4 regions of the Arthrobacter sp. 05L421 genome follow, and region 3 is predicted to be linked to each of the others. Evidence: predicted binding sites of a transcription regulator. Region 3 holds the regulator's gene; each other region holds the start of a gene.
The links. Region 3 encodes HrcA, which represses chaperone genes, less so after heat shock. Its sites were predicted from a motif close to TTNGCACTCGNNNNNNNCGAGTGCNAA; they were not measured.

Region 1: the regulator HrcA is predicted to act here: its motif matches at 2,870-2,896, upstream of AC1DKQ_RS19765 (Hsp20/alpha crystallin family protein).
Region 2: the regulator HrcA is predicted to act here: its motif matches at 2,231-2,257, upstream of AC1DKQ_RS04295 (Hsp20/alpha crystallin family protein).
Region 4: the regulator HrcA is predicted to act here: its motif matches at 3,628-3,654, upstream of AC1DKQ_RS01220 (FmdB family zinc ribbon protein).

Annotation. Positions count from the first base shown of each region.
Region 1 covers NZ_JBFTOC010000025.1:9,852-17,039, forward strand. Annotated here, with positions in the region: gene AC1DKQ_RS19750 (response regulator) at 1-654, shown strand, start outside; gene AC1DKQ_RS19755 (YciI family protein) at 852-1,031, shown strand; gene AC1DKQ_RS19760 (DUF2127 domain-containing protein) at 1,373-1,915, shown strand; gene AC1DKQ_RS19765 (Hsp20/alpha crystallin family protein) at 2,364-2,792, opposite strand; gene AC1DKQ_RS19770 (MerR family transcriptional regulator) at 2,973-3,314, shown strand; gene AC1DKQ_RS19775 (hypothetical protein) at 4,035-4,265, opposite strand; gene AC1DKQ_RS19780 (hypothetical protein) at 4,559-4,990, opposite strand; gene AC1DKQ_RS19785 (hypothetical protein) at 4,993-5,250, opposite strand; gene AC1DKQ_RS19790 (carbohydrate kinase family protein) at 5,645-6,604, opposite strand; gene AC1DKQ_RS19795 (ATP-binding cassette domain-containing protein) at 6,705-7,188, opposite strand, start outside.
Region 2 covers NZ_JBFTOC010000002.1:286,786-293,973, reverse strand. Annotated here, with positions in the region: gene serB (phosphoserine phosphatase SerB) at 1-749, shown strand, start outside; gene AC1DKQ_RS04300 (SDR family oxidoreductase) at 840-1,604, opposite strand; gene AC1DKQ_RS04295 (Hsp20/alpha crystallin family protein) at 1,754-2,173, opposite strand; gene AC1DKQ_RS04290 (beta-ketoacyl-ACP reductase) at 2,354-3,079, opposite strand; gene AC1DKQ_RS04285 (DUF3099 domain-containing protein) at 3,229-3,687, shown strand; gene AC1DKQ_RS04280 (hypothetical protein) at 3,684-3,977, shown strand; gene AC1DKQ_RS04275 (SURF1 family cytochrome oxidase biogenesis protein) at 3,978-4,856, shown strand; gene AC1DKQ_RS04270 (YbaK/EbsC family protein) at 4,860-5,339, shown strand; gene AC1DKQ_RS04265 (ABC-F family ATP-binding cassette domain-containing protein) at 5,355-6,953, opposite strand.
Region 3 covers NZ_JBFTOC010000002.1:61,369-68,556, reverse strand. Annotated here, with positions in the region: gene AC1DKQ_RS03220 (16S rRNA (uracil(1498)-N(3))-methyltransferase) at 1-553, opposite strand, end outside; gene dnaJ (molecular chaperone DnaJ) at 556-1,686, opposite strand; gene hrcA (heat-inducible transcriptional repressor HrcA) at 1,750-2,763, opposite strand; gene AC1DKQ_RS03205 (DUF3097 domain-containing protein) at 3,093-3,944, shown strand; gene AC1DKQ_RS03200 (DUF4870 domain-containing protein) at 4,088-4,507, shown strand; gene hemW (radical SAM family heme chaperone HemW) at 4,634-5,872, opposite strand; gene lepA (translation elongation factor 4) at 5,918-7,188, opposite strand, start outside.
Region 4 covers NZ_JBFTOC010000001.1:269,951-277,138, forward strand. Annotated here, with positions in the region: gene AC1DKQ_RS01195 (SDR family oxidoreductase) at 1-62, opposite strand, end outside; gene AC1DKQ_RS01200 (hypothetical protein) at 172-1,170, opposite strand; gene AC1DKQ_RS01205 (GNAT family N-acetyltransferase) at 1,313-1,933, opposite strand; gene galU (UTP--glucose-1-phosphate uridylyltransferase GalU) at 1,939-2,856, opposite strand; gene AC1DKQ_RS01215 (5-formyltetrahydrofolate cyclo-ligase) at 2,963-3,586, shown strand; gene AC1DKQ_RS01220 (FmdB family zinc ribbon protein) at 3,742-3,996, shown strand; gene AC1DKQ_RS01225 (RcpC/CpaB family pilus assembly protein) at 4,447-5,070, shown strand; gene AC1DKQ_RS01230 (AAA family ATPase) at 5,171-7,188, opposite strand, start outside.

The DNA of each region.
Region 1 (7,188 bases), on a different contig from region 3:
TTCCGTGTGGCGCGGCTGCATGCCGCCCAGGTGGCTCATGTTCCGGGGTACGAGTGCGTCGGTGAGGCGCACACCGTCGCCGAGGCGCGTGCCGCGATCGCGCGGGAGCGCCCCGACCTCCTGCTCTTGGATGTCTACCTCCCGGACGAGGACGGCATCTCGCTCCTCCAGTCATTGCGCGAGGCAGGCGAGGACGTAGACGTCATCATTATCACCGCGGCGCGGGATGTAGGGACGGTGCGTGCGGCGATGCGCGGCGGAGCGGTGTACTACCTGGTGAAGCCGTTCGGGTTCGAGCAGCTCGCCGAGCAGTTGCAGGCGTATCAGAGGTGGCGCGCGGACGCGTTGTCACGGCGGATCACGGGGCAGACGGACATTGACGCGCTGTTTGCCTCACGGCGGGCTTCTGTGGCGCCCATCGCGGGTTCCAGCTCCGCGCGGCGCCTCCCGCCGACCATGCAAAAGGTTCTCGATGCCGTGGCCGCGGCCGGCCAGCCCCTGGGCGCGCAGGATGTCTCGGACCTCATCGGCATATCCCGGCCTACGGCGCAGCGATACCTGAGCGAGCTCGAACGCAAGGACCGCGTGACCCTGCACCTCGAGTACGGAACCACCGGCCGGCCAGTTAATACCTACCTGCCGGTCAATACGTAGGCGCCAGCCCTCCCTTGCTTCCCGCCGCTGCTCCTGCAGCCGTCAGGTTTTGAGACGGATAGGGTGCTCGTGCTTCGGAGCTCTGCTGAGGGCCGCAGCACGAGCACAAGGAAGCGGCTAGCCGTTGATGATTTGGGGTGTGCCGAAGGCTTTGCGGCGTTGGGCTCCGTCCTGTCGAGGACGCAACAACGGTAGTGGTGCGCGGGGGCGACGTGGTGGTTTCGGACGGGCCGTTCGCGGAGACGAAGGAATGGATCGCGGGCTATGACATCATCGCCTGTGCGGATCTTGATGAGGCTGTCGAGGTGGCGTCCAAGCACACCATGGCCAGGTTCGGCAAGATCGAGATCAGGCCTGTGCGGCCGCTCGGGGAGTAGTGATTCGCCCCGAGGACGGCGTTGGTCAAGGCGGGGGGACCTGGCGCCGGAACTGACGGACGTCCGGGCCGTCGTGGAGGCCGCGTCCGCCGGTGAGACGGCACGGATCACCGCAACCCTCATCCGCGTCACGGGCGACTGGGGCCTGGCCGAGGATTGTGTCCAGGATTTGCTTTCGCCAGGACATGTCCCGCGCCGTGGAAATCGCTGGCAAACTAGGAGAGGCCAAGCTTTGGCCGATCGAGATACGCCGGATCGACCCCTGACCTGCCTATCGGCCATGAATAGTTATGATCAGAGCTCCGCTGAGTACCGTGTTCGCGGGCGCTGGAGGAGTGAAAATGGCGGAGACAAGCACCGGCACGACCACGTTGGACCAAATATTCAAAATCAGCTTGGCTCTTAAGGGGCTGGACGGGGTGCTGGAACTGGTGGGAGGGGTTCTCCTGCTGCTGGTGTCGCCCGCCCAGATGGCCTCTGTGGTCCATTTTCTGACCCAGCATGAACTCTCCGAAGACCCGCACGACCTTGTTGCCACCACCCTGGTGCACTGGGCCGGGGCCATGACTGTGTCGGCGACGCTCTTCGGTGCGGTCTATCTGCTCTTGCACGGGTTGGTCAAGGTGGTCCTCGTCTGGGCGGTGCTGAGGGACAAATTGTGGGCCTACCCGTGGATGATCGCCTTTTTGCTGGCCTTCATTGCCTACCAGAGCTATCAGCTCCTGGTCGCCTTCACCTGGGGGATGGTCGTGTTGACCGCCTTCGACATCTTCATTGTCTGGCTCACCTGGCATGAATACCGGGTCCACCGTGCCCGCAATGCTGCTGACCAACCCAGCACTCGACCTGCCCCTAAACCGTCAGCAGCCGGGCCGCAGCCGTAGCGTCGTCCTCAGGACTTGGCGGTCGCAAGCTTCGAGCGAACCCGCACGAGAGGTGCGTTCGGATCAAGAACGCCTGGTCCACCGTTCCGCTGACAAAGTGATCCACCGACTCGTCCCGGGCGTGCACGGAGCATCTGGTCAACGCTGGTGAGATGCCCTTTGCGGTAGGGCTTCAACTTCGGAACCTGCTCGATCATCTCCGTCATGTAGAGCAGGACATCCGGATCTTTGGCAATCAGTTCCTGGAACTCCACGATCACCGGAGGCGGGGTGTGCGGGTGGTCCCCGGCTTGGAGACCGGGGACCACCGTGCGGGAGGCACTGTCGGGGGGCCGCTTTTCGCTGCGCAACTGGCGCGGTGGCGTGGCTGCTCTGCATCGCCCTTTACTAACTGGCGGCCGGTCGCAGTGCTCCCGGTCCGGCGGGCCTGACCTCCCCCCGGGGTGGATCAGGCGGCGTTGATTGCCTGTGGCTCGTTCTTCTCGGAGGTGATCTCGATGCGGCGCGGCTTGGCCTTCTCGGCCACGGGGATCCGCAGCGTCAGGACCCCGGCGTCGTAGCTGGCCTTCACCGCTTCGGTGTCCAGGGCGTCGCCGAGGATGAGCTGGCGGCTGAAGACACCGCGGGGACGTTCGGCGGCGATCAACTCGGTGTCTTCACCTTTCGGGTCCTTGCGCTCGGCCCTGACCGTGAGGACGTTGCGTTCGACGTCGATGTCCACCGAGTCCGCGGCGACTCCGGGCAGGTCGAAAGCGACGACGAATTCTTCGCCCTCCTGCCACGCGTCCATAGGCATGGCCGCGGGCCGGGCCGTGGTGCCGAGGACCTGCTGGGCGAGCCGGTCAAGCTCGCGGAACGGGTCGGTACGCATCAGCATGGTCTTCTCACTCCTTGCAGTCGATTTCTTCTCATTCCGTCCGGCCATTTATGTGTCGTGGCTGGTATAGATTTTTTATAGCACTGGTGCCAGACTGGTGCAAGACGTTTTTTTGGGTTTTATGAAGGGGCCGGGATGGAACGGAATCCGGGGAGAAGCGCGGCTGTTTATGCCATTTCCGTGGCAGCGGAGCTGGTCGGGACCGGGCAGCAGAACCTGCGGCTGTATGAGCGCCGGGGACTGCTGGAACCGGGCCGGACGGTCGGTGGAACCCGCCGGTACAGCGAGCAGGACCTGGAGATCCTGCGCAGGATCGGCGCCCTGCTCGATGACGGCCTGAACCTGGCCGGCATCCGCCTCGTCCTTGAACTTGAAGCGGCCAACAGGCGCCTCGAAGGAGAGCTCGCGGCGGCCAGGACAAGGGAGCAGCGGGCGAAGAGCACTTCGGCCAGTGCCGCCAGCCCGGGGACTGCGGGAACGAACGGCGGTGCAGGCCGCCGCGGACGAGGGGTCCGCGTCTAGGCCCGGACGATAGAGACTTTCCCGTGTTTCGGGCGGTTCCTGAGCGGGTACCGGGACACGGAATTCCAGGATGCCCTCACTGTAGGAAGCCCTAACCTCACATGAGGGGCGCGGTGACAGGGCTTTGAGGGCGGTGACTGCGGCCGGGTCAGGCGCAGCGGGGCGAGTGCGTCGTCAAAGCTGCGCTGAACCCGGCGGCCCGCTGGGCCAGAAGCAGACAGCCGCCCGGGACGTGGGCCGGGGTCGAGGGGCATCGAGGACTGCCTCCCCTCCGCGGAACAAAGGTCAATCACGAAGGGCGGCCCAGGGCCAGCATGAGCCGTGATCATGGCCGGCGTTCGCGGTTAGCGTTTCGGACCGGCGTTCATCGAAGCCGCTGACTGCGTAACGGCCCGACAAAGCGCCGATCGAACGAACTGACCGGCGCTGAGTTGCACGTATCGGGGGCCTTGGCTCGACCAGCCTTTCGCTTCACTCCTGACCAGCATGGGCGCCCCTGCTGCAAATAGCCAGCCGGGCCGCTATGGCAACGTGGATTCGATGCACGGGACGGAGCCGAACCGCCGATGTGCTGCCGCTGACCCCGCACGAACCGTTAGGATCCTTGCTTCAATGAGCCGACCCCAATCGGGAAAACGGAGCACGCCCGAGCAGGAGGGGTCCGAGTCCGGAGACAGTGTGCCCATCTTCGGATCCTCCGACGCTGGCGGAGCAGCAGCCCTACTGCTGTATCGGAGCCGCTACCTCGCACAGGCTGACGCGCGCCCCCGGAACGCCAATCAGGGTGGAGAGCGACCCGTCGTCTGCCTCCAGATCGAGGTGGATGAGGCGGTGCCGGCGGTGTTTGGCCACGACGGCGAAGCTGGTGTCGGCCAGCCGCAGGCTTTGTCCTTCGATGACTTCACGGAGTTTGTGCTTCGCGAAGATAGGGGAGATGGCCGGTTCGGTCATGGTGTTCATCCCTTTCATAAGTGTTGATTTCCGTTACGGTCGCTTCGTTCAGCCTCGTACCGCTGAGGCATGGTTTTGAGGTCTTCGAGGTCCCGGAGCAGAAGCATCCGACGGTGTTGTGCGCGCAGGCTCCGTGGAGGTGGGCTCCGGTCCCTCCTTTTCTGCGCGCACCCTGGAACACCGCCGCCGCCACTGCGGCTCGGCGCCTGATATCTCAAGAGCTTCCCCGTCCCGCCCCGCGCGGATCCTCGAAAGGGCCTGGTACGGGCCGGATGCCGGCTGCAGTGAGCCGGTCATTCAGGCAGTTCCATCTGGAAGCCGCAGACGCATCTGAGGACCCGCATGGAGAGGTATACCTCCAGGTTGTCCTCGGCCGGGCTTTCGGTGGACCGGGGTGCGGTCAGCCGGCACGGTTCGGAGCCGGCCTTTTTCATGGGCTGTCCGCAGTGCATGTAGTGGCCGCCGAGTATCAGCACGTCGCCTGTTTGTTCCATCCGGCCCAGGACCATGGACAGGCCAGCGACCCAGGCAGGATGTTCACTGAAGCGCAGGCACCGGCTACACGTGTGGATAACCATCACGATATCGGACGGTTGGTCGGGGAGGTGGGTAACGGATCTGATGGCGAGATGGCGGTCTGTGCCGCAGTTGCCGCACATCACCGGCAGCACGCCGGGCGGCCGCCCGGTGCCGTGGGGGAGGAAGCCGGGAACTCCGAGGGACATGATCAGCCGGCGTACGGGTAGCTGGCGAGGATGTAATCCGCTGCGGCGCGCCCTTTCATCCTCAACCGGCCCTTGTGGACATTGACCCGGCACAGGCGCATCCCTGCCCGGAAGGCCGCGGCGGGCCTGGGTGTTCTGCCCTGGAGCAGGCACCAGCTTGTGTACAGCCCATAAAGACAGTCCGGACCCAGGGGGCTGTCGGTGTCGGGGGCAGGGAAAGTTGCGTCGTGAAGGAACTGCTGGAAATGCGAGGTGGCCATGGTCAGGCTCTTTCCTCAGGGTGCATGTTGGGCCGCCATGTGGCTACAGCGGCGTCACTTCCAGGCCGTGCACAAGGCCGGAAGGCGGGTCCCACGGGAAGAAACCGGCACACAGGGTCCTGCCTTGAACCTACCCCGCGTGGCAGCGGTTGTATATAACCCTCCCGGCGGTCAGTTTGGAAGGGGCATTCGTCCCCTCCGCGTCCCGGGAAGGTAGTCCGTTGGCTCAGCAGACATCAATACAACCCTGAACGGGGAAGTAGTCAGCAGCATCACCAACACCGTCAGGGCCCAAGGCGCCTGACGGGGAGTGTGCGTTCAACCGTGGATCCACCATTAGAAGGACACTCCCGTGAATGGTCGTATGCGACAACCACTCATTTGATGATGTGCTTCAAGAGCCCGCGTATTGGGCCACGGGGAAGGCCCCGATTGCAGCGTTGAGTTCCTCCAGGGTCGGGGGGTTCGCTCCCGGGCGCTGCACGGTAATGGCAGCTGCTGCAGCCGCGGTGTGTCCGAGCTGTTCCAGGACGGCCGGGGCGAAGCCTTCGGTTCCTTGGGTGAGAAAGCCCAGGATTAGCGCGGACATGTAGGCGTCCCCGGCGCCGATGGTGTCGGCAACGTTGGACTTCACGGCCGGAATGCTGATGTTGGCGGCGGAGGTGGTGAATTGTGAGCCTTCGGCGCCCCTGGTGATGACGGTGAGTTCCGCGCCCAAACCGAGGATGTGGGCTGCGGTTTCGTCCAGGCTTTTTTGGGGGTAAAGCCACTGGGCGTCCTCGTCGCTGAGTTTGACGACGTCGGCTAAGGGCACGAGCTCCTCGAAGGTGGCTTTCGCTTCCCCGTGGCTGCCGAGCAGGGCCGGTCTGATATTCGGGTCATAAGTGATCATGCAGTGTCTGTGGGCCTGTTCGAGCAGCGATTTCACGGCGCCGGCACCGGGGCTAAGGAAAGTGGCGATGGATCCGGTGTGCAGTATTTTCGGGAAGTAGGCGGGGGCTGTCGGGGCAAGGTCCCAGGAGATGTCGAAGTCGTACCGGGCGGAGCCGTCCGGTGCAAGGGTTGCTGTCGCCGAGGCGGTCCGAGTGAGGGATTTCGATCCGGGCAGAAGTATGACTCCCGCGCTGCGGAGATGGTTTTCGATGGAGATTCCCCGTGTGTCCTGGGCAATGGCGGTGAGCAGACCTGTGGCTACGCCGAGGCGGCCAAGTCCGTAGGCGACGTTGGCCGGCGAGCCGCCTGGGTGCTCCACTTTGTCGTCTGACGTGGTGACCACGTCGATCAGCGCTTCGCCTACGACCATGACGTCGAGCGTCTGGTGAGCGTCGTGCCGGGCTGTTGTGAGGTAATCCATGGTCTGTCTCTCGTGGAAGCTTATGGCGGGGCCTATCCGAGCCATATCAGTCCGCGGACGGGTAACCCGGTCCGCGGACTGGCATGGCGGCAGCAGTTGCTTAGGCGGTGGCTGCACCGGTCATGATCGCAACCGCATCGGTCATGGTGTGTGATTGCGGGGTGATGGTGGCGGCACACTTGCCGAGGCGCTGGATGTGGATCCTGTCCGCGACGTCAAACACGTGGGGCATGTTGTGGCTGATCAGGATCACTGGCAGGCCGCGGTCCCGGAGGTCCCGGACCAGCTGCAGGACCTGGTTGGATTCACGGACGCCAAGTGCCGCCGTCGGTTCGTCCAGCACGACCACCTTGGAACCGAACGCCGCGGCGCGAGCCACCGCGACAGCCTGCCGCTGGCCGCCGGAGAGGTTCTCCACCGGCACGGTGACGTCCTGGAGGGTGGAGATGCCCAGCCGGGTCAGCTCCTGCTTGGCTTTCGTGCGCATGCCTTTGGTGTCAAGCATCCGGAACACGCTCCCGAGGAGTCCTGCACGCCGTTCTTCCCGGCCGAGGAAGAGGTTGGAGGCGACGTCCAGGGCCGGC
Region 2 (7,188 bases), 230 kb from region 3:
CGGAAGGCGGCTTGGCCGAAGTTTCTCGCGACCGGCTGGACGGGCTGCGCCGCGCGCTGGCGGCCGCCGGCGTCGAGGGCGTGGACACGGCGCTGGTTCCCGCAGCGCTGCGCGGCGCGCCGCGAAAGTTCCTGATCATGGACGTGGACTCCACGCTCATCCAGCAGGAAGTGATCGAACTCCTGGCCGCCTACGCCGGCAAGCGCGAGGAAGTGACAGCGGTGACCGAGGCCGCCATGCGTGGCGAGCTGGATTTCGCCCAGAGCCTGCACGCCCGGGTGGCGGTGCTCGCCGGGTTGCCGGCGGACGTGGTTGAGCGGGTCCGGGCCGAGGTCAAGCTGACCGAGGGCGCCGCCGAACTCGTGGCGGCATTCCAGGGTGCCGGCCATGCTGTGGCCGTGGTGTCCGGCGGGTTCAACCAGATCCTCCAGCCGATCGCCGAAGACCTGGGGCTGCACTACTGGATCGCCAATGAACTGGAAATCGTCGACGACGCACTGACCGGCAAAGTACTCGGCGACGTCATCGACAGGGCCGCCAAGGAGAAGTACCTGCGCGAGTGGGCCGCAGCCGAGGGCATTCCCATGGAGCACACCATCGCCGTGGGAGACGGCGCCAACGACCTCGACATGCTGGGCGCCGCCGGGATCGGCATCGCCTTCAATGCCAAGCCTGCCGTCCGGGCTGCCGCGGACGCCGCCGTCAACCTTCCCTATCTCGACGCCGTGCGGTACATCGCGGGGGTCTGATGCGTTAACCGCGAGAAGGCACGTCGCGGCAATGTTGAGTCAAAACATTGCTGCGACGTGCCTTCTCGGCGTTTCCGGTGGCGAGAGCTCCTAGCTGGAGCTCTCGTCGGCAGTCTTGGAGAAGTAGTCGGCGCCGCCGACGTATTCGGTGTGGCCGGTCTCGACGTCGGCCGTGGCCATCTTGGCGACCTCCGCGGCAAACTCCTTGACCGAGTACAGCTTGCCCGCTTCGGCACGGCGGGCCTCGATGGCGCCGGGGTTGGACCGGTCAAGCAGGGTGGCCGTGACGGTGCCCTCGATCATGTCGCCGGAGACAACCACGAGCGAGATCCCCCTGTCAGCCAGGGCCGGGACGAGGGCGCGGAGTGCGTCCTCACCGGCACGCTTGCTGCGGGCCACGGGCTCATAGTCGGGCATGGTGGGCACCGTGTCGATGAAGTGGGCCTGGTGGCTGGTCACGAAGACCACGCGGGAGCCTTCGGGCATGAGCGCCACGGCGGCGTTGAGCATGTTCACCTGGGCGTCACGGTTCAGCTTCAGCGCGTAGCCCTCTTCCATCCCGGTCTCCATGCCGCCGGAGGCGTTGAGGACCAGGATGTCGAGCGAACCGAAGTTCTCCATGGCGGCGCTGGCGAGGGCCTGGACGCCTTCCTGGGTGGTCAGGTCCGCCCCGACGGCAGCCGCACGGCCGCCGTCGGCTTCGATCTCCGCGACGACCTTGTTGGCGCGCGGCGCCTTCTGGCGGTAGTTCACGACGACGGCCGCGCCTTCGCCGGCGAGGATCTTGGCGATGTCGGCGCCGATTCCGCGCGACGAACCGGTCACAATCGCGGTCTTTTTGTCCAGCAGTCCCATACGAGCTCCTTTGTTCCAAACGTCCAAATACTGTGGGTCTGCAATCCATCATGCCAGCGGATCGTGCCTTTACAGTTGTTCAGCATCCACAAAGAAGCCCCGGCGGCGTAGTTCCGACGGGTCACACCCGGAACCCGCCCGCGGCTGTGTCAGCTGCGGTCAATGCGGATCTTCTTCGACGTTTCCCCCGTCACTACCTCGGGAGCCGGTGCGCGGACTTCCAGGACGCCGTCCTTGTACGTGGCGGTGATATCTTCTTCCTTCGCCCCCGCGGGCAGGGCAATGCTGCGGGCGGACCGGCCATAGCGAAACTCCGAGCGGTATCCGGCTTTGCTCTTGTGCTCGGACGTTTCCTGCCGCTCCACCGCGATATGGAGCATCCCCTCGCTGACCGAGACGTCGACATCTTGGTCGGGGTCGATCCCGGGCACTTCCGCCCGAACCACCAGGGTGCTGCCCTCTTGGAACTGTTCGATCTTGATCCCTGGCGCTATGGACAGATCACCATCTAGGAAGCGGCGGACCGGTTCCAGCATGTCCGAGGGCGTCCACTTGCTGAGATCACTCATGATTTTCCTCCTGGGTCCACGCCCCTGCCGTGGCATGGTCGGGGGCTGTGAGCCCATTACACGCTTTCGGCGCCCGAGTGCCAAGGGCAAAAAGGCCCGCCGCAAGCGGACTGCGGACGACGGCGGACACCGCCGTCGTCCGCAGCGTCTGCGTCAGGCGTCGCGCGGGGTCGCGCGGGACTAGTGGCCCATTCCGAGTCCGCCGTCGACCGGAATGACCGCACCCGAAATGTAAGACGCCTCGTCGCTGGCGATCCAGCGGACAACGTTGGCGACCTCGGAGGCCTCGGCGAAGCGGCCGGCGGGGACCTTGGTCAGGTAGTCCTTCTGCGTTGCCTCGGGCAGCTCGGCCGTCATGTCCGTGTTGATGAAGCCGGGTGCGACTACGTTCGCAGTGATCCCGCGCGCGCCGAGCTCGCGGGTGAGCGACCGGGCGATGCCCACCAGGCCCGCCTTCGAGGCAGAGTAGTTGATCTGGCCCGGCGCGCCGTACAGGCCGGAGACGGAGGAAATGAGCACCACGCGGCCCTTGCGCGCCCGGATCATGCCCTTGGACGCGCGCTTGATCACCCGGAAGGCGCCTGTGAGGTTCGTGTCGATCACCGAGGTGAAGTCATCCTCGCTCATGCGCATCAGCAGGGTGTCCTTGGTGATGCCGGCGTTGGCTACGAGTACTTCCACGGGACCGTGGGCGGCCTCGACTTCCGCGAACGCAGCGTCGACCGAAGCTTCGTCGGTGACGTCCGCCTTGACGCCGAGGATGCCCTCGGGCAGCGACGATTCGCTGCGGAAGGTCACCGCCACCTTGTCGCCGTTGGCCAGGAACGACTCGGCGATGGCCAGGCCGATCCCCCGGTTTCCGCCGGTGATGAGAACGCTGCGGCCGGTGGTGGGTGTGTCAGACATATGGGGCTCCGGGTTCTGCGGCAGGGACGGCCGCGCTGGGGGCTGGATTTTTCCTGCCTCCGATCTTAGCGCCCGGTTCGCATCCGTTTGGGCGGCTCCGCCGATGGTGAGAGAATCGAAGTAAGCCTTGGGAGCGTGATCTGACAGCCGTGACACTCAAAAACCGACCCGGTGCGCATGTGCCCGGGAAGCCGGACGCCGAGTCCGGTGGTACCGAGGTGCACAGCATCACAGACGCCGCCGCCGCGCACTCAGACGAGATACGCGAACGGATGATCAAATACGCCGTCGCCATGGGCATCCGCATGGTTTGCCTGATCCTGATCTTTGTCGTGGATGGCTGGTTCAAGCTCATCCCGGTGCTTGGCGCCGTTTTCCTGCCCTGGGTTGCGGTGGTGATCGCCAACGGCAGCGACAAGGCGGAAATCCATAGCGACTCCCTCCTGGACTATGCTCCGCTCGCAGAGCTGGACGCCGCACCCGCGGACCCGGCCGGGCAGTACCCGGCCGACGGCGGCGACGGCGATGACGGCTCCGGGACGCTGCTGCAGGGCGAGCTGATCGATAATGAGAACGACGACGACGACCACGGACGGGCAGCTTCATGAACCTCTTTGACCTGGCCGGGACTGGCGGCGACCCCGCCGCGTCCCCCGGCACCGTCTGCTCCCGGAAGGCCTGCCGCACGGCAGCGGAGTGGCAGCTGCTGTGGAACAACCCTAAGATCCATACCCCGGAGCGGCGCAAGATCTGGCTGGCGTGCGGTGAACACCGCGCCTGGCTTGAGGACTACCTCCAGACGCGCGGACTATGGAAAGAGACTGTGACCCTCGGCGCCGAGCCCATCGATCTCTCCGCAGAGACCGCGCCCCTCGACCCGTCAGGCAGGATCGGCTGAATGTACCGCTTTCTCTTCTCCAGTAAATGGATGGGGTACTTGTTGCTGGCCGCGATCTTCGCTGCGGGCTGCGTCGGACTGGGCCGGTGGCAGATGGACCGTCGCGCCGAAACCCTGGCGGAAATCAACCGGGTGGTCTCCAACTACTCAGCCGAGCCCGTGCCGTTCGCTGATGTCAGGGACCAGTTCAGCCGGCTGAACCCGGAGCGGGAGTGGACCCAGGTGGAACTCAAGGGCAGCTACGACGTCGCCGGCCAGCGCATCGTCCGCAACCGCCCGCTCAACGGCCAGCCCGGCTACGAGGTGGTGGTGCCGTTCAAGCTCCAGTCCGGCGAAACCGTGGTGATTGACCGTGGCTGGCTGCCCATCGGCAACAACACCCCGGGCCGGCCCGACTCAGTGCCAGCGCCACCCCAGGGTCCGGCAACAGTGGTTGCCCGACTCAAGCCGGCCGAGCCCGCGCTGCAGCGCGGCGCCCCGGACGGCCAGCTGGCCTCGATCGACCTGGCCGCCTATTCCGCGCAGCTGGGCTATCCGCTGCTCACGGGCGCCTACGGGCAGCTGGCATCGGAGTCGCCCGCGGTGCAGGACATGCCGTTCCCGTTCCCCAAGCCGTCCACCGATGAAGGCACGCACCTTTCCTACTCCCTGCAGTGGTTCGCGTTCGGCGTGCTGATGTTCGTCGGGTTCGGCTACGCGGCCCGGCAGCAGGCCCGCAACGCCGCGATTGACGCGGAGGACGCCGAGGCCGAGGCAGCCGAGGGCGTGTTCCTGCACTCCAGCGGTCCGGCCGTGCGGCGCCGTCCCGCTCCGCGTAAGCGCAAGAACGCGACGGCGGAAGAAGAGGAAGACGCCATCCTCGATGCCCAAGGGTTCTAAGCGATGAGCCCTGATGCCATTCCCGGACCGGTGGCGAACGTCAAGCGCGCCCTGACCGCCCTGGGCGCGAAGGACACGGTGACCGTATTCGATTCAAAAGTCCCGACGGCGGCGGCCGCAGCCGCCACGCTGGGCTGCGACGTCGCCGCGATCACCAACAGCCTGGTGTTCGACCTTGAGGGCACTCCCCTGCTGATACTCGCCAGCGGCGGAGCTAAAGTCGACGTCCGCAAGGTCGCCGAGCAGCTGGGCACGGGCAGAATCCGCCGCGCCTCCCCCGAGTTCGTCCTGGAACACACCGGCCAGGAAGTAGGCGGCGTGGCCCCCGTCGGCCACCCGGAGAAGATCCGGACCCTGTTGGACGAGTCCCTGGCCGCCCACCGTGTCCTGTGGGCAGGGGCAGGCGATCACAACTCGATGTTCTCCATCAGCTACGAGGACCTGCACAGGATCACGGGCGCGGAAGAGATGCCGGTCCGCTAACGCAACTGGGCGGCCTTACGCCAGCGTGATCAGGTCCAGGTAGTCTTCGTTCCAGTGGTCCTCGATGCCGTCGGGCAGCAGGACGACGCGCTCCGGGTTGAGCGCCTCGACGGCGCCCTCATCGTGGCTCACGAGGACGACGGCGCCGGTGTAGTTGGCCAGTGCCCCGAGGATTTCGGCCCGGCTGGCAGGGTCGAGGTTGTTCGTCGGCTCATCGAGGAGCAGCACGTTCGCGCTCGAGGCCACGATGGTGGCCAGCGCCAGTCGGGTCTTCTCGCCGCCGGAGAGCACACCGGCGGGCTTGTCGACGTCGTCGCCGGAGAACAGGAACGAGCCCAGAATGTTGCGTACCTCGGCGTCGTTCATGTCCGGGGCGGACGAGCGCATGTTCTGCAAGACCGTGCGGTCCACGTCAAGCGTCTCGTGCTCCTGGGCGTAGTAGCCCACTTTCAGGCCGTGTCCCGCCACGACTTCACCGGTGTCCGGCTTGTCGACGCCGGCGAGCATGCGCAGCAGGGTGGTCTTGCCGGCACCGTTGAGACCCAGGATGACCACCTTGGAGCCGCGGTCGATCGCGAGGTCGACGTCGGTGAAGATCTCCAGCGAGCCGTAGGACTTGCTGAGGCCGTCCGCGGTGAGCGGGGTCTTGCCACAGGGTGACGGATCCGGGAAGCGGAGGGCTGCCACGCGGTCGGTCGCGCGCACGGCTTCGAGGCCGCCCAGCAGACGCTCGGCACGCTTGGCCATGTTCTGCGCGGCGACGGCCTTGGTGGCCTTGGCACGCATCTTGTTGGCCTGGTCGAAGAGGACCTGGGCCTTCTTCTCCGCGTTGGCGCGCTCACGCTTGCGGGCGCGCTCGTCCGTTTCGCGCTGGGTGAGGTAGCGCTTCCAGTCCATGTTGTAGAAGTCGATCTGGGCGCGGTTGGGATCGAGGAGGAAGACCTTGTTGACAGTCGCTTCCAGCAGTTCGGTGTCGTGGCTGATCACGATCAGACCGCCCTGGTGGTTCTTGAGGAACTCACGGAGCCAGGAGATGGAGTCGGCGTCGAGGTGGTTAGTCGGCTCGTCCAGGAGCATGGTTTCGGCATCCGAGTACAGGATGCGCGCGAGCTCCACGCGGCGCCGCTGCCCACCGGACAGCGTCTTGAGCGGCTGGTTCAGCAGGCGGTCCGGCAGGGCGAGGTTCGAGCAGATCGCTGCCGCCTCGGCTTCGGCCGCATAGCCGCCGGCGGCCAGGAACTCGGATTCCAGCCGGTCATAGCGGTTCATCGCCTTGCGCTGGACCGCGGCGTCCTCGCTGGCCATCTCTTCGTGGGCCACGCGGAGCTTGCCGACGGCGATGTCCAGGCCGCGAACGGACAGGATCCGGTCCCGCGCGAGCTGCTCCATGTCCGGGGTGCGCGGATCCTGCGGCAGGTAGCCGATTTCGCCGGTGCGGGTTACCTTGCCCGCGGCAGGCATGCCCTCGCCCGCGAGCACGCGGGTCAGCGTTGTCTTGCCTGCACCGTTACGGCCGACCAGACCGATCTTGTCTCCCTTGTCGATCCGGAAGCTCACCTGGTCCATGAGGAGGCGGGCGCCGGCGCGCAGTTCGAGATCCTGGACGGTAATCAATGCAGCTAAGGCCTTTCACAACAGGGAATGCCGCGGCGCAACGGGTGGAGTCTGGGCGGGGCCGGGCAGGGCGGTGCGAGAGCACGGCCTTTACAAGTCTACCGGCACCGCCCCTTCTCCCTGACACGGGCCCAGATGGCAGCAGCCGGCGGCCGGCGCGATCCCCTGGCCGGTCGTCATTGGCGGCGCCCTCCAGCTTCCGGGCCACCGGTTAGTGGGGCGCCTACAAAAAACC
Region 3 (7,188 bases):
GCCGCAGCGGGCGGACGGCATCTTCGTGCAGGATGACCGCGAGGTCCGCGGCCGCCACAGCCGCCTGCAGCCCGGCGCCGTCGACTGCCGCCCGGACCTCCGGGATCCAGGCGCGGCGCGCCTGCTTGGCAGCTGCCGTCACCACTGACTGCCATTTGGCGTGCGCCTTCGCGGCCCGTTCAGCCTTCCACCGCACAATAGACCGCTCCGCCTGCCAGGGAATGACGGCGTCGATGCCCAGTTCGGTGGCCGTTTCGGCCGCGAGTTCGTCGCGGTCGCCCTTGGCGAGGGCTTGGACCAGGACCAGTCTGGTCCCGGGCCGCGGCTCATCGGCAAGGCCGAGGCACTCGACGGTCAGCTCACCGGGCAGCGCGGCCATCACCTTGCCGGTCAGCCGTTTGCCCGCGCCGTCGGCGATGTCCACGGCCTCGCCGACGGCGATCCGCTTGACGGTGACGGCGTGGCGGGCCTCGGGGCCCTCCAGGACGAAGGCGGAGCCGGGGACCTGCTGATCCAGCGTGCCGGGGGCGGTGAAGAAGACCGGGTTACTCACCGCTACAGGTTACCGAGCCGGTCCCGGAGTTTGGCGAAGACGCCGCCGCTGGCCGCGAGCTTTCCGGCCGTGAAGTGTTCGCCGCGCAGCTTGGCAAGCTGGCGGAGCAAGTCTTCCTGGGCGGCGTCGAGCTTGCCGGGCGTTTCGACCTGAAGGTGCACTTTCAGGTCACCGCGCCCGTGGCCGCGGAGGTGGGTGACACCAAGGCCGCGCAGGGTGATGATCTCGCCCGACTGGGTGCCGGCCCGGACGTCAATCTCCTGCTGCCCGTCGAAGGTATCGAGGCTAATTTCGGTGCCGAGTGCGGCGGCCGTCATGGGGATGTTGAGGCTCGCGTGCAGGTCGTCGCCGTCGCGGACGTACGTGGCGTCATTGTTGACCCGGATCTCCACATACAGGTCCCCGGCCGGACCGCCGGCGGGGCCCGCCTCGCCCTGGCCGGACAACTGGATGCGGGTGCCCGTACCAACGCCCGCCGGTACCTTGACGGTCAGCGAGCGGCGGCTGCGGATCCGGCCCTGGCCGTTGCATTCGTTGCAGGGGTCCTTGATGACGGTACCGAAGCCCTCACAGGATCCACAGGGGGCCGAGGTCATGACCTGGCCCAGGATGGAGCGCACAGCGCGCTGGACCTGGCCGCTGCCGCCACAGATGTCGCAGCGCACCGGGTGGGTGCCCTCGCGGCAGCAGGAGCCATCGCACGTCGGGCAGACGACAGCCGTGTCGACCTCGAGTTTCTTGTTGACGCCGAAAACCGCCTCGCGGAGGTCGATACGCACGCTGATCAGCGCGTCCTGGCCGCGGCGGACCCGGGAGGCCGGGCCGCCCTGGCCACCGCCCGCCCCGAAGAAGGTCTCGAAGATGTCTTGGAAGGCGAAGCCCTGGCCCGAGTAGCTGCCGCCGCCGAAGCCGTTGTCGGTGCCGTTCTCGTTGCCGGTGGTGTCATACACCCGGCGCTTCTGCGGATCGGAGAGGACTTCATAGGCGTGGGTGACGGCCTTGAACCGGTCCGAGGCGTCTTCTCCCGGGTTCACGTCCGGGTGCAGGGTCCGGGCCAGTTTCCGGTACGCCTTCTTGATCTCCTCCCCCGTTGCGTCGCGGGAGACTCCAAGAACGTCATAGTGGCTGGTCAAAGTTTGTATCTCTTCCTTTTTGTACTGCCGGTGGGGCAAGAAGTCGCGTTGGTCCCGGGCCCGTCAGGGCCCCAGGATCCTCGAAAGGTAACGGGCCACCGCGCGGACGGCGGCCATGGTGGTGGGATAGTCCATCCGGGTGGGTCCGAGGACGCCGACCTTGGCCGTGGCGTCCGGCCCGTAGGCGGTGGCCACCACCGAGGCCTCGGCGAGACCGTCGTAGGGGTTTTCCCGGCCAATGCTGACGGTCACACCGCGCGGGTCTTCGGCCATTTCGCTGAGCAGGCGGAGCATGACCACCTGTTCCTCGAGCGCCTCCAGCACGGGGCCGATGCTGAGCGGGAAGTCCACATTGGATCGTGCCAGATTGGCCGTGCCGGCCATGACCATGCGCTCCTCGCGGCTGGTGGTGGCCAGGGCCTCCAGGCCGCGGGCCAGCGCCTGCGCCGGACCACGGCGCGCGGGCGGGCCACTGGCGACGACGGCGGGCAGCAGCTGGGGCAGCAGGCTCAGCGGGGTCCCGGAGAGGCTCGCCAGGAAGCGGGTGCGCAGCTCCGCCAGGGCGTCGTCGGGAATGTCCTGCCCGACATCGATGACGCGCTGCTCCACTTTGCCGGTGTCCGCGATGAGGACAATCAGCACCTTCCGGGGAGCCAGCAGCACAAACTCGATGTGCCGCACCCGGGCCCGGCTGAGCAGCGGATACTGCACGACGGCGACCTGGTTGGTCAGGTGGGAGAGGAGCCTCACGGTCCGGTCGAGGATGTCGTCGAGGTCCTCGGATCCTTCCAGCAACGCCTGGATTGCCCGGCGCTCGGCCTGGGACAACTGCTTCACCGCTGAGATCTGGTCGACGAAGAGCCGGTAGCCCTTGTCGGTGGGGATCCGGCCGGCGCTGGTGTGCGGCGCCGTGATCAGGCCCTCGTCCTCCAGCGCCGCCATGTCATTTCGGATCGTGGCGCTGGACACACCAAGATGATGCCGCTCAACCAGCGCTTTGGAACCAACGGGCTCACGCGAATGGACGTAGTCCTCCACGATGGCGCGCAGCACTTCGAGTTTGCGCGGTTCGCTCACGCTCCACCTCCAATCGACGGTCCCGCAGCCGGTGCCGCCCGCGTTGTCCGGTTCGCGTCCAGAAGTAGTACCCAGAGGTAATACAGAGACGGCCGTCTCCGGACAAGGGTTAGCACTCGACATGCCTAAGTGCTAACCAGTCTAATATGAGTCGCCGCGTTGTTAGCATTGGATTCGCTCCAGGCGTGGCCCGCGGGGTTGCGATTCCCGTCACGCCGGTGCCGGGACCGTGGCAGCCGCTGCCGTTGCCGCGCCGTCGCGGTCCGGTTCCGGACCCGGAGAGTTCCACCAACCGCCGTACATTCCGAGTGCAAAGTAAGCGTGTAGAGATGTCGTACCAGAACTGGGGACCCCAGGACCTGTCCGCCCCCGCCAAGACCCAGTTGCCGGAAGTCCCGGTGGAACGCGGGATGGTCCTCGAGGAGGTCCAGTCCGGCTGGGTGGGAGCCGTGACCCGCGTGGAGAAGTCCGGCGGCATGCATGTGGTGGCGCTCGAGGACCGGCGGGGCAAGTCCCGGTCCTTCCGCCTCGGCTTTGGCTTCCTGCTGGAGGGCCAGCCGATCCAACTGATGCCGCCGGCCCCGAAGAAGGCGGCCCCGGCCTCCGGTGCCGGCCGCACGGCGTCGGGCTCGGTCCGGGTGGCGGGGCACCGCGCACAGGTGGCCAAGGCCAGCCGCATCTGGGTGGAAGGAAAGCACGACGCCGAGCTGGTGGAAAAGGTATGGGGCGATGACCTCCGCGTGGAGGGCATCGTCGTCGAACCCCTGCACGGCATTGACGACCTCGCGGGCGCCGTGGCGGAGTTCGGTCCGGGCCCCGGCCGCCGCCTCGGCGTTCTCGTTGACCACCTGGTGCCAAACTCCAAGGAGTCACGGATCGCTGACGCCGTCATGGCCTCACCGGGCGCCGCCGGCAACGTCCTGATTGTGGGCCACCCTTATGTGGATGTATGGCAAGCCATCCGGCCTGCGGTCCTGGGTATTGAGAAGTGGCCCGTGATCCCCCGCGGAGTCGACTGGAAGACAGGCATCCTGATGGCTTTCGGGTGGCCCCACTCCACGAAGGAGGACGTCGGCGTCGGCTGGCAGAAACTATTGGGGGCGGTCCGCAGCTACGCGGACCTCGAGCCGTCCCTGCTGGGCCGCGTGGAAGAGGTCATTGACTTCCTCACCGTGCCCTAGTTTGCCGCGGCGGACGCTCCCTGATCTCCATTTCCGCGCCCAAGCAAGTATTCTTGGAACGGTGACCGCGCTCCCAGCACGGTTCCGGCTATTCCAGGCACAACCTGGCAGCAACGCATCACCGCAATCCGAAGGGCTTCACCGTGGCAGATAACGCACGCGAACAGACGGGCAACCAGGCCGGCCATGGTCAGCCCCCGTACCATGGCGTTCCGGCAAATGCGCTTCCGCTGACGGCCAGCGAGGACCGGCAGTGGGCCACGCTGGCGCACTTCGGCGGCATCCTGGGCTGCGTGCCGTCGCTGCTGATCTATCTGATTTTCAAGGACCGCGGCCCGTTCACTGCGCAGGAATCCAAGGAAGCCCTCAATTTCACGCTGCCGCCGACCCTCGCCGCGGTGCTCGCCAATCTGCTCGTCTTCATTCCCGTGGTGGGCAATCTCTTCGCCGTGCTCGCCACAGTGATCTGGATCGCCGTGACGTGCTTCTCGGTGGCGGCAGGCATCCACGTCAACCGCGGCCAGCCGCACCGCTACGAATTCAACCTGCGCTGGATCAAATAGCCCAGCCCGGACGCAAGCAAGAGAGCCGGCCGCTGCCCGTCAGGGCAAGCGGCCGGCTCTATTCGTGTGCGGGTTTCATGTGCGGGTGCTGCGTGCGGCGGCCCCGGAGGGTCCTAGTCGGCCCGCTCAGTCCGGCAGGAGCCTGCGGACCACTGCGTCGGCCAACAACCGGCCCTTGAGCGTGAGGATGAGCCGGCCCTTGAAAGCGGCCGCGGGATCCACTAGGCCGTCGGCAATCAGGCCCGCGACGGCGTGCCGGCCGGTGTCCCCCAGGCCGCCCAGGCTCGGGATGTCGAGTCCGGAGTTCAGCCGGGCCTCGAGCATGACGCGTTCCACGTTGCGGGTTTCGGTGTCCAGCGTTTCGCGTCCGGCGGCGGGTGAGACCCCGGCGCCGAGGCGGTTGGCGTAGGCGGTGGGGTGCTTGACGTTCCACCACCGGACGCCGCCCACGTGCGAGTGCGCGCCTGGTCCGATGCCCCACCAGTCGTCCCCCCGCCAGTAGGCGAGGTTGTGCCGGCAGGCCTGCTCGGGGGTGCGGGACCAGTTGCTGACCTCGTACCAGGTGAGCCCGGCCGCGGAAATCAGCTCGTCGGCGAGTTCGTACTTGGCGGCGTGGTCGTCGTCGTCGATTCCGGGCACTTCGCCGCGGCGGATCTGCGCCGCGAGCTTGGTGCCATCCTCAACAATCAAGGCGTAGGCGCTGATGTGGTCGGGCGCGTAGGACAGTGCCGTCTCGAGCGAGCAGCGCCAGTCACCCAGCGACTCCCCCGGCGTCCCGTAAATAAGGTCGAGGCTGACCGCGAGCCCCGCGTCCCGCGCCCACTGCACCACTTCGGGCACCCTGCTGGGCGTGTGGGTGCGGTCCAGGACCTTCAGGACATGCGGAACGGCCGACTGCATGCCGAAGGACACCCGGGTGAACCCGGCGTCGGCGAGCAGCTGGAGTGATTCGGGGGTGACGGAATCCGGGTTTGCCTCGGTGGTCACCTCGGCCCCGGGCTGCAGGCCCCAGGCGCCGATCGCGGCCGTGAGGATGCGCGCCAGGTCCTCGGCCGGCAGCAGCGTGGGCGTGCCGCCGCCAAAAAAGACCGTGCCGAGCGGGCGCGCGGGCAGGCCGCTGAGCTTCAGGGCCTCGGCGGCGAAATCCACCTCCGCGATCGCTGTGGCGGCGTAGGCGTCTTGGGAGGCCCCGCCGCCCAACTCCGTGGCGGTGTAGGTGTTGAAGTCGCAGTACCCGCACCGGACCGCACAAAACGGGATGTGCACGTACAGCCCGAAGGCACGCTGATCGGCGCCCTCGCGCGCCTGGGCGGGCAGGAGCCCGTCCGGCGGCGCCGGGTCACCGAGAGGAAGAACGCTAGGCACGGGCCAGGCCTGCCGATACTGCAGCAACAGTCATTACCAGCACCGCTACTTCTTGGCCTTGTCCTTGGACTCGTCCGTCGTGAGCGCGGCGATAAAAGCTTCCTGCGGCACTTCGACGCGGCCCACCATCTTCATGCGCTTCTTGCCTTCCTTCTGCTTTTCGAGCAGTTTGCGCTTTCGGGTGATGTCACCGCCGTAACACTTGGCAAGGACGTCTTTGCGGATGGCGCGGATGCTTTCGCGGGCAATGATCCTGGAGCCGATGGCGGCCTGGATGGGCACCTCGAACTGCTGGCGCGGAATGAGTTCGCGCAGCTTGCCGGTCATCATGACGCCGTAGGCGTAGGCCTTATCGCGGTGCGTGATGGCGGAGAAGGCGTCAACCTGCTCGCCCTGGAGCATGATGTCCACCTTGACGAGGTCGGCCACTTGTTCGCCGTCGGCCTTCCAGTCCAGCGAGCCGTAGCCTCGGGTCTTGGACTTGAGGATGTCGAAGAAGTCGAAGACGATTTCGGCCAGCGGCAGGCGGTAGCGGATTTCCACCCGGTCCTCGGAGAGGTAATCCATGCCGCCCATGACGCCGCGCCGGCTCTGGCACAGCTCCATGATGGCGCCGACAAACTCGTTCGGCGCAAGGATGGTGGCGGAGACCATCGGCTCGCGGACTTCAGCGATTTTGCCGGTGGGGTACTCGCTGGGGTTCGTGACGTGGACAATTTTCTTGTCCTCCAGCGTCACCTCGTATTCCACGTTGGGGGCTGTGGAAATCAGGTCCAGGTTGTACTCGCGCTCCAGCCGCTCCCGGGTGATTTCCAGGTGCAGCAGGCCCAAGAAGCCCACCCGGAAGCCGAATCCCAGTGCGGCGGACGTCTCAGGCTCATACACCAGCGCGGCATCGTTGAGCATCAGCTTCTCGAGCGCATCGCGGAGCACCGGATAGTCGGTGCCGTCCAGCGGGTACAGGCCGGAGAACACCATCGGCTTGGCGTCTGCATAGCCGGGCAGGGATTCGGTGGCCGGTTTGGCAAGGTTGGTGACGGTATCGCCCACCTTGGACAGGCGGACGTCCTTCACTCCGGTGATGAGGTAGCCGACTTCGCCGACGCCGAGACCCTTGGAGGGGGTGGGCTCCGGGGAGCTGACACCGATCTCGAGGAGCTCATGCGTGGCGCGGGTGGACATCATCTGGATGCGTTCGCGCGGGTGCAGCATGCCGTCGACCACGCGGACGTAGGTGACCACACCCCGGTAGGTGTCGTAGACCGAGTCGAAGATCATGGCCCGGGCCGGGGCGTTGGGGTCGCCCACGGGGGCCG
Region 4 (7,188 bases), on a different contig from region 3:
GCCCGGCGCACCACTTCACGGCCAACTTGGCCGGTTCCGCCGGCGACACAGATCCTTGTCATGACCAGAGGCTACCGCAACGAAGCCCGCCAGCGATGCTGCGGGGAAAGAAAAACCCCGGGCAGCCGTTTCTGGCTGCCCGGGGCGAAATCTACGGAGGAACAGACCGGATCAGGCGCGCCGCCGCTGGAGGACATCGTCCAGGTTGCTCAGGGCGCTCTGGGCCTTGCTGAGTTGCTTTGACTCGGAATCGTCGGCGGCCTGCGGATCCGACGCGGCCGGCCGCGCGGAGGCCTGCTTGAGGGACGGCTTCCCGACGGCCTTGGGCGCTTCAGGGAGGTCCAGGGGCATGGGGGCTGCTCGTTCGGCCTTGGCCGCTTCGACGTAGGTGGGCTTGGGAACCTCGACGGGCTCCCAGCTGGAGCCCTCCGTAGCGCCCGCCGTTTCGGCAGCCACAGCCGCCGAGGTATCCCCCGAGGCTGCCGCTTCGGCGAGGGCGGCCTGGCGGAGCTCCAGGGCGGTCAGCGGCTTCGGCGCCGGCTCGGGCGTGACCCGGCCCGCTTCCGCGTCAAAGAGCGGGCTTTCCGCCCGGGCACCGGGACGGACGGCAGGAAGGGAGGGGTCCTGCTCGGGCACGGAGGTCGGGGCAGTGGCACGTTCCGGGCCGCCCATGGCGGCACGGAACGCGGCGTTCATTTTCCGCCGGCGGTCGCGGACAGCGAGGCGGCGGAGCAGCGCCACGGCGGCGACGGCGCCCAGCAGGGCAATCGCCGGGAGCCAGCCCGAACCGATCCCGAAGAGTCGAAGGGCAGCGGATATCATTCCCGTGAGGAGGGACAGAAGCCCGGCTACCGCCAGCATCAGCCGTCCCCAACGAATCCGGAACGCCGGGGAAGTAGCTGCAGAGATCGGAGTCCCCCCAGAGGTCGCCGCGGTGCTGGCACCAGCACCTGGGGTGCCGCCGGCCGGTTTTGCGCGCTGGGCGCTGCTCATGGGTTTCTCGTGCTGCGCTGCCATTTTCATAACCTTCCCCGCATGCGGCTCTGCTGGTTCCATGTCTATGGCGTCCGCCAGAAAGTCGCCTGCAGGCTGCAACTGGTGACGCCCGTTCCGGAGAACGTAAGGCGCCACCCACACGATCCAGAGCGCAACTGCAATGACAAGGATCACAGAGCTGCTAAGAGGGAAGTCCACACTCAAAACCGTATGAGGTATATGGGGTACTGCCCCGCATTGTCAGAGGTGTGTCGCGCGCGGGGCGGCCATTGGCACGCGTCGGGGCGTCGTGGCTGGTCAGGCGGCCATCACAGGTTCAGCCCTGGTGGGTCCTCAGCCACCGTGCGAGGAGGCCTTCCGGCACTTCCTCAGCTGTGAGCGCGAAGGTACGGTGGTCCGCCCATTCGCCGTTGATGTGCAAGTACCTGGGCCGGAATCCCTCGTCACGAAAGCCGAGTTTCTCCACCACCCGCAGGCTGGGCGCGTTCTCCGGCCTGATGTTGATCTCCATGCGGTGCAGGCCAAGGGTGCCAAAGCAATAATCCGTTGCCATGGCCACGGCGGTCGGGGCAATCCCCCGGCCGGCCCGCTCCTTGTCGACCCAATAGCCCAGGGTCGCCATCATGGCCGATCCCCACACGATGGAGGAGACCGTCAGCTGCCCCACGATCACGGGGGCCTGGTGGCCGGGCGTCCATTCAGCGATCACGAAGGGCAGGGCAGTGGCCTGTGCGGCCTGGGCCTTGAGCGAGCGCACCATCTGCCGGTAGTCGGGCAGGCCGCCGCCGGGGGCGGGGTTTGACGCCTCCCAGGGGGCCAGCCATTCGCAGTTACGGGACCGGAGTGCAGTCCACTCCTTGCGGTCCCGGTACCGGATCGGGCGCAACACGATGTCGCCACTCTCCAGAGTCGCCGGCCAGGTAAAGCTGCCCCCCACGGGAATTACTTTGTGAGGCTGGGGGCCAGGCTGGAGGCGAAGCCGGGCAGCCATTCGCGCAGACCCGGACCGAGGTCCTCACTGTCGCAGGCGAGCTGGACGCAGGCCTTGAGGTAGCTGAGCTTGTCGCCGGTGTCGTAGCGGCGGCCGCGGAACACAACGCCGTACACGCCGTAGCCCTCGCCGGTGCCGGCGGATAGTTCCTGCAGCGCGTCCGTCAGCTGGATTTCTCCGCCACGGCCGGGCGCGGTCCGTTCTAGGACTTCAAAGACGGCCGGGTGCAGCACATAGCGGCCAATCACGGCGAGGTTGGACGGGGCGTCCTCGACGTCGGGCTTCTCCACCAACTGATTGATGCGGACGTAGTCCTCACCGCCGATCGCCTCGACGTCGGCGCAGCCATAGGCGCTGATCTGGGACGGATCCACCTCGATCAAAGCGACCACTGACCCGCCCGTCTTGGCCTGGACCTCGATCATGGTGCTGAGCAGCTCATCGCGGGCGTCGATGAGGTCATCGCCCAGGAGGACGGCGAACGGCTCCTGCCCGACGTGCTGCTTGGCCCGGAGGACGGCGTGGCCGAGGCCCATGGGATCGCCCTGGCGGACGTAGTGGATGTCACCGAGGTTGCTGGCGGCCTGGATGGACTCAAGCTTCGCAGTGTCGCCCTTCGCCTCGAGGGTGGCCTCCAGCGCCGGAACGCGGTCGAAGTGGTCCTCCAACGCCCGCTTGTTGCGGCCAGTGATCATCAGGATGTCGTTCAGGCCGACATTCACGGCCTCCTCAACGACGTACTGGATGGCCGGTTTGTCAACGACAGGCAGCATTTCCTTGGGCATGGCCTTCGTCGCCGGAAGAAACCTGGTACCAAGGCCCGCGGCGGGGATGACGGCCTTACGGACGGAAGCGTTGGGTGTATTCACTCGACTAATCTAACGGAGGGACCAATCATTGCGTAATTATCATACGAACCGCCCGGCCGCCCTCCCCGGCGGGTCGCGGCCGCACGAGGCAAGAGGACGGGCCAGTATGGCGTCAAAAGAGGAAATACGCTCCAGCCACAGGGCGGTGCGTTCCGCACTGCCGCTGGCCGCACAAGATGCCGCCGCGGCCGGCATCGCACGCCATGGGCTCCAGTGGGCCTCCGGACTGGCCCGCGGCCGCCAGGGCATATTTGCGGCGTACCTCGGCGTGGGCGCCGAACCTCCCACACTGCCGCTGCTGACTGCCCTGACCGATGCCGGGCACCGGGTGCTGCTGCCGGTTTGCGAACCCGAAATCGAGCTCAGCTGGGTGTACTGGACTCCAAAGTCCGGTTTTGTCCGCAGCCGGTACGCGCCCATCCAGGAGCCCGTCGGGCAGCGCCACGGCACCGAGGTAATGCGCGACGCCACCGCAATCATCATCCCGGCCACCGCCGTGGATTTCTCGGGCAACCGGATCGGACAAGGCGGCGGCTACTACGACAAGTTCCTTGCCGCCCTGGCCACCCTGTCCCCAGCGTCCGGCGACGCGTCCGAGGCAGCGGCGCTGCCGACTGCCGCCGTCGTCTATGACACGGAGGTGCTGCCGGCGGGCAGCATTCCCGCCGAGTCGTTCGACCGGAAGGTCGAAGCGGCCCTGACCCCGGGCGGGATCATCCGGCTCGGCTGATGCCGCCCGGGCAGATATGGGGTCGTGCCAAGGTGATAGAATTAGCACTCAGGCCCTGCGACTGCTAAGGGCGGAACCGGTCGATAGGCATATCGGCAGTGATTCCGGTCCGGCAGCACGGGACCTGCTCGTTTGCCCCAGAGTGAGGATTTCCATTGCCCACGTATGCATACGCCTGCAAGGACTGCAGCCACGCCTTCGAGATCGTGCAGTCGTTCAGCGACAACTCCCTGACGTCCTGCCCCGAGTGCCAGGGCACGCTGCGCAAGAAGTTCAACAGCGTCGGCGTAGTGTTCAAGGGCTCCGGCTTCTACCGGACCGATTCACGCGCCGCCAAGGGCAGCACCGTTTCCCCGGCTCCTGCAGCTCCGGCGGCCACCCCCGCGCCTGCACCCGCCGCCGCGGGCTAGCAGGGAATCTGCCGGTTTCGGGCTGCCCCTTCGACGCCGGCCCGCCAGTACCCGGCCCGCCAGTACCCGGCCCGCCAGGTGGGCCGCGGCCGGCTGAGTCAGCGTAATCCTTGGGCCTGCTGGCCGTTGTCCACATAGGCGGTTCAGTGGCTCCCGCCGATGCGTGCGGCTCCGTAGCGTGGCGGCATGGCTCCTGCACTCACCGCGGTTTCCCCGTCTTCGTTGTGGACGTCGTACCCGCCTTTGTCCTGGGTTTCGTCCCTACCCGCCCGCCCAATGCCTGTGGAGGGCTCCGGCCGCTGGGCCCGCGCGGTGTTCCGCCCCGCCAACTTTCATGCCGCCACCATGTCCGCCGCTGGCCGGCCGTTCCGGGGCCGGAACCCGCGCACGGATCCCCCCGGTCAGCGGCCGCCCCGCGGCCGCCCCGCGCAGCACCGTTTGCGCGCCCGGTTGAAGCGGAACCGGCGGCTTATCGCGGCCCTCCTGTTCTGCATCCCCGCGGGCCTGACGGTTCAGCAGCTCACCCCCGCGCCCGCTGACACCGTCATTGCTTTCGCCGCAGCGGCAGACCTTCCCGCCGGGAAGACCCTGGTGCCCGGCGATGTCAGCAGCGTCAGCGTGCCGCCGGGCCTCGTGCCTGCCGGCAACCCCGGCACCGAGGCCGCGTTCGAGGGAAAACAGCTGGCCGCACCGCTGCGCCGGGGCCAGCTTCTCACCGACGCCCAGATCCTGGGCCCGGGCCTGCTCGCGGGAAGCCCGCCCGGCTCTGCGGCCGTGCCGCTCAGGATGGCGGATCCGGCCTCCGTCCAGCTGGTCTCCCCCGGGCAGCTCGTGAACGTGGTGCTCACCGGCGGCAACGGCCTTGACCGAGCCGGCGAAAGCCAAATCCTGGCCGAAGCCGTTCCGGTGCTCTGGACGTCAGTGCCGGGCGGTAAGTCAGGGCCGTGGCCCGCCACCGCGGAGACTGACGGGCTGGTGGTAGTAGCAGCGGCGGCCGACCAGGCCCGAAGACTGGCGGGGGCATCAACCCAAGGCAAGCTGTTCTTCGTACTTGTTGCGGCCGCGCCGGGCTAGCGCCCGGGCAGTCGTCCGCCGGCCTGAAGCCCGGGCAGTCCGCGCCGCCGGTCGCGGCCTGCAACGCTACCCGCGGGCTCGGCGGTGCCCGCTACCAACGTCAACCCCAGTGCGGTGGCTTCTGCTCTTGGAGCCACGCGTCATGATCGTAATTGTCAGGTTGGTCGCCCCAGCGCCGGGGGTCGTCTTCCGCCGCCTTGTTCGGCAGCACGCCTTCGGGGACGGCGGCCTGTGCCTCCGAACGGCGGGAAGCCTCCGTGGCTGCTTCCTGGTCCGGCCCGTCTCCCGCCAACTCGCCGGCCTTCGGCTCAGCGGTCCTGGGCTCAGCGCCGCCGGTCGCGTCGCCCTCGCCAGGGCCGGTGTTGCTGGTGTTGTTGGTTTTGCCTTGGATGTCGCCGTCCGCACTCATGTCGCCGGCCTCCTTAATGCCTGTATTGCCTGTCATTCCTGGTGCTGGCTCCTGCCGGCGCGATTCCTGGCCCGCAGCTTCGGAGCCCCGGACTACCCGTCCCGCGGGTTCGGCCGCCACGTGGTATTCCGCGGCCCGCGCCTGGTCAATCGCCAGGTGCTCGATGTCGTCGTCAAAGAACCCGTGCGGTGTCCGGAGCCGGCTGGGAATGGGAGGCTTCTCCAACCCGAGGTAACCGCCAATCCGATCGGCGCAGGCCGAGGGGTCGGTGAAGACCTCTATGGTCCACAGTGGCATGTAGCGCCAGCCAAGCCGTTCCAGGAGCTGGGGCCGGAGTCGGCTCCGTTCCCGGACGCTCATCCGCCGGTACTGGCCGGTGCCATCCGACTCGATCGCCACCGGACGGGGAATCTCCGCATCATCCTGGCCGATCGTCGTCATGGGATCGGCCGCCGCCACCATGTTCAGGACGCCGTCGTATTGGTGCCACACCCGTGCCCCGCGTGCGCGCAGCCGGTCGCCCAGGTCGGCTACCAGCGGATCGGCGCCGAGCGCCTCCTCGCTGGCCGCGGCCCGGGAGGCGGGGCTGCCTAGATCAGTATTGCCAGCGATCTCACGGTCCAGCAGTTCGTAGAAGTCCACGGCGCCGTGGCTGAGGCGGCTGACATCGAGGTCTTCGGGGCGGAAGCAACTGAGCACGTGCAGGGACCGGCGGGCACGGGTCATGGCCAGTGCGAATTTGGCGCGGCCCCCCTCAGTGGAGAGCGGCCCGAGGCTGTGGAGGGTGCGCCCATGCGGGGTGCGGCCGTAGCCCGGGGAAAAGATGACGTGGTCACGGACCAGGCCCTGGGCCCGTTCCAGATCCACCACGCGGAAGGACTCGTCCCCCGCTGTGAAGAAGCTGCCGAGCATGGGGTAGTTGGGCAGCTGTGCCCTGATGGCCTCGCCAATCCGGGCGGCGTGGCGAAGGCTGCCGGTCACCACGGCCAGCGAGGTCCGGGGCCGGAGTCGGGCGTGTTCGAAGACGAGTTCCACCGCGCGGTTGACCTCGGCAACAACCGATTCAACGCCGTCGTGGTCGGCGCTGGGCAGCCCCGTGCCGTCGGGGAGATACTCCACGCTGAGGGTACGGTCCAGGCCCGTGGCGGATTGTCCTTCAGGAAGCCTGGTAAGTTCCCCGCCGTAATAACTCTTGCTGAGCTGGCGGACCAGATCTTCATCGACCGCACGGTAGACAGTCCGCAGGTTCCTGACCGGAAGCACGGCGGACAGCGCCCGGTACGAGCTCTCAACGCTTTGGTAGGAGCTCTCCCCCGCCGCGAGCCGTTCGACGCCCACCGTAAAGGTCCGGGGGCTGGCGATCTGTTCGTCGCCGAAGGCGATGACCTGCCGGGAGCGGGCGATGGCCGGGAGGACTGCCTGCAGCGAGGTCGTCTCCGCGTCCAGGATCACTACGGCGTCGAAGGTCTGCTCGATCGGCAGGAGGCCCGTCAGGAGGTAGGGGCTTACAGACCATACCGGCACGAGGGTGGGCAGCAGTTCCTGCGCCTGGCCGCTCAGGGCTGCCAGGGTCACCCGGCCGTCCTTGAGCAGGCTGCGCAACAACTCGGCCTGGCGGGGGTACGCCGCGATTGCCGTACGCCAGCGTTCGGACAGGTTCCATCGCAGCCGGGCAGCGCCGCTGGCGATGTGGGCGTTGTCGGCGAGCC